Regions from separate parts of the Streptomyces sp. NPDC102279 genome, predicted to be linked through region 2. Evidence: riboswitches for the same ligand, from Rfam matches in the RefSeq annotation. Region 2 holds a riboswitch; the other holds the start of a gene.
The links. A riboswitch is a leader RNA that binds a small molecule or an ion and turns the genes downstream of it on or off. The one in region 2 is predicted to bind cyclic di-AMP.

Region 1 (3,319 bases), on a different contig from region 2:
GGCCCGCGGGGCACGCACGCTAGGAGTTCCTGTGACCACCTACGTCATCACCGTTCCCGGGACGTTCGTCCACGGCGTCTCGGACGCCTCCCGCGCAGACGTGGAACGCAGGCTGCGCCCTCAGGACCCGCAGAACACGGACCTGGGCGAGACCGAGGAGCTGAGCCTGCTCAGCGTGGACGAGAACCACACGTTCTCGGTCCGGCTGGAGGTCGAGGCGGCGGACCGGCGGACCGCCGAGGCGGAGGCCGTTCGGCTCGTCTCCGGCGCGCTGCGCGAGAGCGGCCTCTCGGAGAACGACGCTCCGCTGGGACCGGCCGCCGTCACGGGAATCGACAGCGAGTTCTGACGAGGCGAGAGAGCCGGAGTGGCCGGTGGGCCGCGGTGTGCCCGCGGCCGACCGGTCCCCCGCACCTCAGACCGGCCGCACGACGCTGTGGATCGCCGCCTGCCCGGCGTGCTGGACGGACTCCTCGCTGATCCGCCCTCCGGGGCTGGGCGCGTGGACCATCATGCCGTCGCCGACGTAGATGCCCACGTGGCTCAGGTCCCCGTGGAAGAAGACCAGGTCGCCCGGCTGGACACCTGCCAGGGCGATCGCCGGTCCGATCCGCGCCTGGTCGGACGTCGACCGCGGGAGCAGCACACCGGCGCTGCGCCAGGCGGCCTGGGTCAGGCCGGAGGGGTCGTACGAGCCGGGCCCGGACGCTCCCCACACGCACGGCCTGCCGACCTGGGCGCGGGCGAACGCGACGGCCTCGGCGGCCCGGGTGTCGTACCCGGTGACCGGCGGCGCCGCCACGGCGGTGATGCTCCCGGTGTCGTAGCCGGGGTTCGGAGCGGCGGACCAGGGAGCGCCGGGCGCAGGCTCGTTGACGGGCGCCGGCCACGACGGGCGCCAACTGTCGTCGACGGCCGGGGCGGACCACGACTCCCGCACCGGCCGGTACTCGACCGCGGCGGCCGGCAGCGGGGCACTCTCCACCTGGGGATGTCCGGCCTCCACGGCCGGCCACGCGGCACTCGCCACCGACGGGTACGTGGCCGGCGCGGCCGGCACCGGCACGTTCTCCGCCGGCCAGTACGGGGCCGGCGGGACGGCCGTCTCCGCGGCCGGCAGCTCCACGGACGGGTAGGCGACCGGCACCGCCACGCTCTGCCGGGCGTTGTGCCGGGTCAGCAGTTCCTGTGCGGCGGCCAGTTTGCGCCGGGCGCGGTCCTTGCGGAACCGCGGGGAGGACGTGTCCGGGGCGGGCGTGGGTTGTGACACCACCGGAAGGGGTCCGGTGGCCGGGGAGCCCCTGTCCGGCACCGCGAGGGCGCGCCCGGTCGTCGGCCCGGACACAGGGCCCGCGGTCAGTTCGAGAACGGGGCGCGCGGTGAGTTCCGCGACAGGTGCCGCGGTGAGTTCCGCGACCGGGCCCGCTGCCACTTCCCGTACGGGGGCCGCCGTCAACTCGGCCACGGCGCGGGCGCCTTGGGCAGGCAGCTCCCCGGGGCTTCCCGCACCCCCACCGGGCCGGCCGGCCACGCGCCCGCGGTCGGGCTGCCGGTCCATGGGCAGTACGGCCGCGACCGTGGGCCCGAGCCGGGAGCGCGCCCCGTCGAACCACTGCCGCATCAGGTCGCTTTGAGCGGGATCGACACCTCCGCGCTCGTCCGCGGCCGGGCGCTGGTCCGTGAGCCGTCGGGCCACGGCGCGTCGGTCGCCCTGGCGGGAGGAGAGGCTCGACAGAGCGCGGGTGGCGTTGAAGTTGCCGGTGTCGTCCTCGGCCCGGTCGTAGAGGGATGCGAGCCGTCGGCGGACTTCATCGCCACTGGGCTGGGTGCGTTCCGGCGCCATGGGGATGGCACTCCTTCCGTCGTCCGCCTACCGGGTTAGCTGTCGGGTTCGGGCGGACGGTTCCGGAAGGTATGCCCTACGGCCTGTGCCTCGTGAGGCAGTCGGCCGATTCACCCCAGGTTCGGTGGGTCCCCGGCTCCGGCTGCCACGAGGGCGGGCCGGACTCGGCGGAGGCCGCGCCGCCCGGCGAGCTTTCGCCGGAGGGAGTCGGGCGGCCTGGTCGTCAACTTAGCCATGTTGTGACCCCCGTGTGAAGATCCACGTCCCAGATGTCCGATACATTTTCGTGACCTTCGTCGCATCGCCCCGCTGTGCGACGACGGGAGCACGCCCCGTACGCGAACCGGCCGTCGGGACAACCGCGTTCGGCGGTGAGCCCCCTCCACGAGTCCGTCCTCGTCCAGCTCCGTCCACCAAGTCTCCACGGCGGGCCGGGGCTTCCGGTCGGCCCGGAACAGGCCGTTCGAGGTGCGAACAGAACTGGCGTTCCCTGACGGCTCGTTCGACATCGGCGGCTGTCGATGGTCATGCGGTGACCGGTTCTGGCCGACCCGGCCGGATGACCACCGCGTCGGCGTCGCGGCCCTACCGTCGAGGCATGGAAGGCCCGCGGAAGGCCCTGAGAGCGAGTCGAGGATCCCCACGTGCACGATGCACCGATCTATGCCCAACTGATCTCCGAACGCGGTGACATACCGACGCTCGTCCGGAGCGAGGCCCGGCGGCTGCAGCGCGACTTCGAGTGGATCCTCAGCTGGGATCCGTCCACGGGCGGTCCGCTTCCCGGGTCCGCCCCGCGCGTGACGGCCGGCTCGCGTCGTTCCTTCGCCCCCGGCCCCGATCCCGCAGACCGGCTGGAGTCCGCCTAGGGCCTGTCCGGCGGGAGCCGCCGCGTACAGGGTCGGACGCGGAACTAGAGGACGCCGGGTTCGCCGTCCGGCCCCTCGGCGGGAAGCCGTCCGCCCGGGCCGTCGGCCCGGGACACCAGACCGGCGACCGCCGAGCCCGTGGCCTCGTGCCAGGTCCGCGCGCGCCGCAGCATCGCGTGGTCACCGTTCGCCACCCGTACGGCGCTCGCGGAGGAGCCTTCCTTCGCGGCCCGGCGCACCAGGGCGAAGGACGCCGCGGGCTCGGTGATCCGGTCCCGGTCGCCGTGCAGCACGATCACCCGCTTGTCCCGCAGATGCGCCACGGGCTCGCCCTCCGGGCACCAGGGCGCGAGGGCGACCACGGCCCGGACCTGGGGAGCGGCCGCGGCGCGCAGCGCGGCGCGGCCGCCCATCGAGTGGCCGACGAGTACCACCGGCACGTCTCCCACCAACTCCGTGAGTTCGGTGAGGGCCCGGTGTACGTCGGCGACCGGATCGGCGGCGGCTCCGTTCCACCCGCGTACCCGGTAGCGCACCTGCCCGACGAAGACGTCCTCGTCCGGCACGGCCCGGGTGACGGAGCCCACGAAAGGCCGCATGCGCAGGC
Region 2 (3,319 bases):
TCGTTCCACAGGTACGGGTTCACATGGTGCGCGGCGACGAGCGCGGCCCCCGCCAGCGCCGAGATGCCGAGTGCGCCGCCCGCGATCCAGTGGTCCCCGGCGCCCCGGGTCACCTCCCGCACGTCGAACCGCGTGTACGCGATCACGTAGAGGATGAGCCCCAGCCAGAACAGCACCATCGCGGCATGCGCGAGCCAGTCCCAGTGCTCGGCCGCCCCCACCGCCGAGCCCAGCACGGACAGGCCCTGCGTGGCCACGCAGACGAGGAACACCCCGCCCGTCGCGCGCCTGCGCCAGTGCCGTACGACGGCCACGAGCAGCACGGGCCAGAGCACGGCCGCGAGCGCGAGGAGGGCCTGGGCGAGGGTCTGCCACCCCAGCGCCGAGAACCGGATGCCGAGCACGGTGGTCGCCGCGACGGCGGTCAGTCCGGCCGGTGTGCCGGCCTCCCGGAGCCACCGGGCCCGGTCCCGGACCAGCCGGACGGCGAAGTCCGCGGCGAGCGCGAGCCAGGCGACGGAGGCCAGGGCCAGCGCGATCCGGGAGAGGGTCTCGTGGTCCGTCAGGTACAGGCCGACCGAGAGGATGCCGGTGGCCATGACGGCGGCCCCGGCGGCGGGCGCCCGCCGCGCCCACCAGGCGGGGATCTGAGGACGGTCGGGCGCATCCGGCATTTCGGGCATGCGCCCGATGCTAGGGACCGCGGGACCGGTTGCCGGTGGGGCACGCGTGCGTGGCGCCGATTTGGCCTTCACGCACGCGTGCCCCGTGGAAGTGGAAGGGGTCTAGGCGGGGCGCACCACGCTGTGGATCGCCGAGGTGCCGTCGTAGTAGATCGACTCCTCGCGGACGTAGGCTCCCGGCTTCGGCGCGTGGATCATCATGCCGTTGCCGATGTAGAGCCCGACGTGGCTGATGTCTTCGTAGAAGAAGACCAGGTCGCCGGGCTTGGCGTCGGCGAGGGAGACCGTCGTGCCGGCGTTCACCTGGTCGTAGGTGACACGCGGCAGGGAGACACCGGCGGCCTTCCAGGCGGCCTGGGTCAGGCCCGAGCAGTCGTAGGAGTCCGGCCCGGTCGCGCCCCACACGTACGGCTTGCCGACCTGTGCGCGGGCGAAGGCGAGCGCCTTGCCGGCCTTCGTCGCGTACGAGGGGTCCGTGGCCGTCGAGCCCGACGAGCCGGTCGTGCCGCCCGACGACGACCCCTGCTCGGTGGCCTTCTCCTTGGCCGCCTTCTCCGCCGCGGCCTGCTGCCGTGCCAGCTCCGCCGCCTTGGCGGCCGCCTGCTCCCGCTTCTTCTTCTCGATCGCCGCCAGCCGCGCCTTCTCCTCGGCGGTCAGCTTCGAGAGCATGTCGCGGGCCGCGGAGAGCTTGCGCTGCACCGTCGCCTTGGACGTCTTGAGCGCGCTCTGCGAGGTGGTCAGCGACTGGAGGCTCTCGCCGGCCTCCGTACGCTTCTTGGTGGTCGCCGCCTGCTCGGTGACGTAGTCGTCGACGGCCGCCTTCTGCCGGGTCGTCAGACGGCTCATCAGCTGCGTCTGGTCGAAGTAGTCCTGCGGGTCGTCGGCGAGCAGCAGCGTCGCGGTGCCGGGCGTGGAGGCTCCCGTGCGGTACTGCGCGGCGGCGAACGAACCCAGCTCCTCGCGCGCGGAGTTGAGTTTCTCGGTGCGCTCGGCGACGTCGTCGAGGAGGGTGTCGACGCGCTTGCGCTGCTTGGTGGTCTTCTCCCGGGCGGCGTTGTACTTGTCGGTGGCCGTCTCGGCCTGGTGATAGAGGTCGTTGACCTTCTTCTCGACCGCTTCGAGGCTGGGCCTCGGCTCGGCCGGGGGCGCGGCGTTCGCCGTCTGGGAGAGCAGGGCCACGGAGGTGAGGGCCGCCGTCGCGAGGGCCGGGGTCCGTATGCCTGCCATGCGCGAACCCGTAGGACGCGACTTGCGGTGCGACGCCAAGAGAGGCGACTCCTTCCGTCATCCGCCTACCGAGTTAGCTGTCGGGTTCGGGCGGGTGGTTCCGGAAGGTTTGCCCTACGGTCCTGGCCCCACGGGGCGGTCGGACCGATTCACCCCAGGTCGGTGGGTCCCCGGCTCCGGCCGCCTTGTGGGCGGGCCGAACTCGGCGGAGGCCGCTCGGCCCGGCGACGTTCGCCGGTTGCGGTCGGGCGGCCTTCCAGCACGCTAGCCAACTCGTGTGGCCCGTGTGAAGGTTCGAGTGCGATATGCCCGATACATTTTCGTGACCTTGGCCATGTGCACCGCCCCAGGCGCCGGACATGAGTGGTGTGTGCCACTTTGTGAGGCCGCCTCGGGTGCGGCTCCTCCTGGCGTCGCGACCGTGGCGGAGACGCGTCGCACCCGCTCCGACGTGCACTTACCGTCACGGTCCGGTCACGCGCGCGCGTCACGAGTCCGGGTCGAGTTCTCGGGGTGGCCGCGGTGTGTCAGTGGGGCGGCCTAGACTCGGAGAGCGATGAGCAGCCTCTTTGACGACAGCTTCCTGGCGGACCTCAAGCCCTCCGCGGCCCACGAGGACGAGCACCCGCCGCCGCCCGAGGACGAGCACGCGCCGGAGCCGGTCGCGGACGACCTGTTCGGCGGCCGGTTCGACGTGCCGCCGAGCCGTGACGCGTACTACCGCGACGGCGCCCACCGGCCCGCCGTGGACCCCGCCGCCCTGCTCGACGGGCTGAACGAGAACCAGCGCGCGGCCGTGATCCACTCCGGCTCCCCGCTGCTCATCGTGGCCGGAGCGGGCTCCGGCAAGACCCGCGTGCTCACCCACCGCATCGCCCATCTCCTCGGCGAGCGCCATGTGCACCCCGGCCAGATCCTCGCGATCACCTTCACGAACAAGGCCGCGGGCGAGATGAAGGAGCGCGTCGAGCAGCTCGTGGGCCCCCGGGCCAACGCGATGTGGGTGATGACCTTCCACAGCGCCTGCGTCCGCATCCTGCGCCGCGAGAGCAAGCAGCTCGGGTTCACCTCGTCCTTCTCCATCTACGACGCCGCCGACTCCAAGCGCCTGATGGCGCTCGTCTGCCGTGATCTCGATCTCGACCCCAAGCGCTTCCCGCCGAAGTCGTTCAGCGCCAAGATCTCGAACCTGAAGAACGAGCTGATCGACGAGGAGGACTTCGCCGCCCAGGCCACCGACGGCTTCGAGAAGACCCTCGCCCAGGCCTACGCGATGTACCAGTCGCGCCTCCGCGAGGCCAACGCGCTCGACTTCGACGACCTGATCATGACCACGGTCAACCTGCTGCGCGCCTTCCCGGACGTCGCCGAGCACTACCGCCGCCGCTTCCGGCACGTGCTGGTCGACG

Region 1: another riboswitch for cyclic di-AMP. It lies ahead of ACIRQH_RS02935 (NlpC/P60 family protein); the one in region 2 lies ahead of ACIRQH_RS27320 (NlpC/P60 family protein).

What each region holds. Positions count from the first base shown of each region.
Region 1 covers NZ_JBIWLU010000001.1:686,415-689,733, forward strand. Annotated here, with positions in the region: gene ACIRQH_RS02930 (hypothetical protein) at 32-349, shown strand; gene ACIRQH_RS02935 (NlpC/P60 family protein) at 416-1,843, opposite strand; cyclic di-AMP (ydaO/yuaA leader) riboswitch at 1,852-2,023, opposite strand; gene ACIRQH_RS02940 (hypothetical protein) at 2,488-2,712, shown strand; gene ACIRQH_RS02945 (alpha/beta hydrolase) at 2,757-3,319, opposite strand, start outside.
Region 2 covers NZ_JBIWLU010000011.1:38,213-41,531, forward strand. Annotated here, with positions in the region: gene ACIRQH_RS27315 (tellurite resistance/C4-dicarboxylate transporter family protein) at 1-674, opposite strand, end outside; gene ACIRQH_RS27320 (NlpC/P60 family protein) at 786-1,949, opposite strand; cyclic di-AMP (ydaO/yuaA leader) riboswitch at 1,957-2,128, opposite strand; gene pcrA (DNA helicase PcrA) at 2,467-3,319, shown strand, end outside.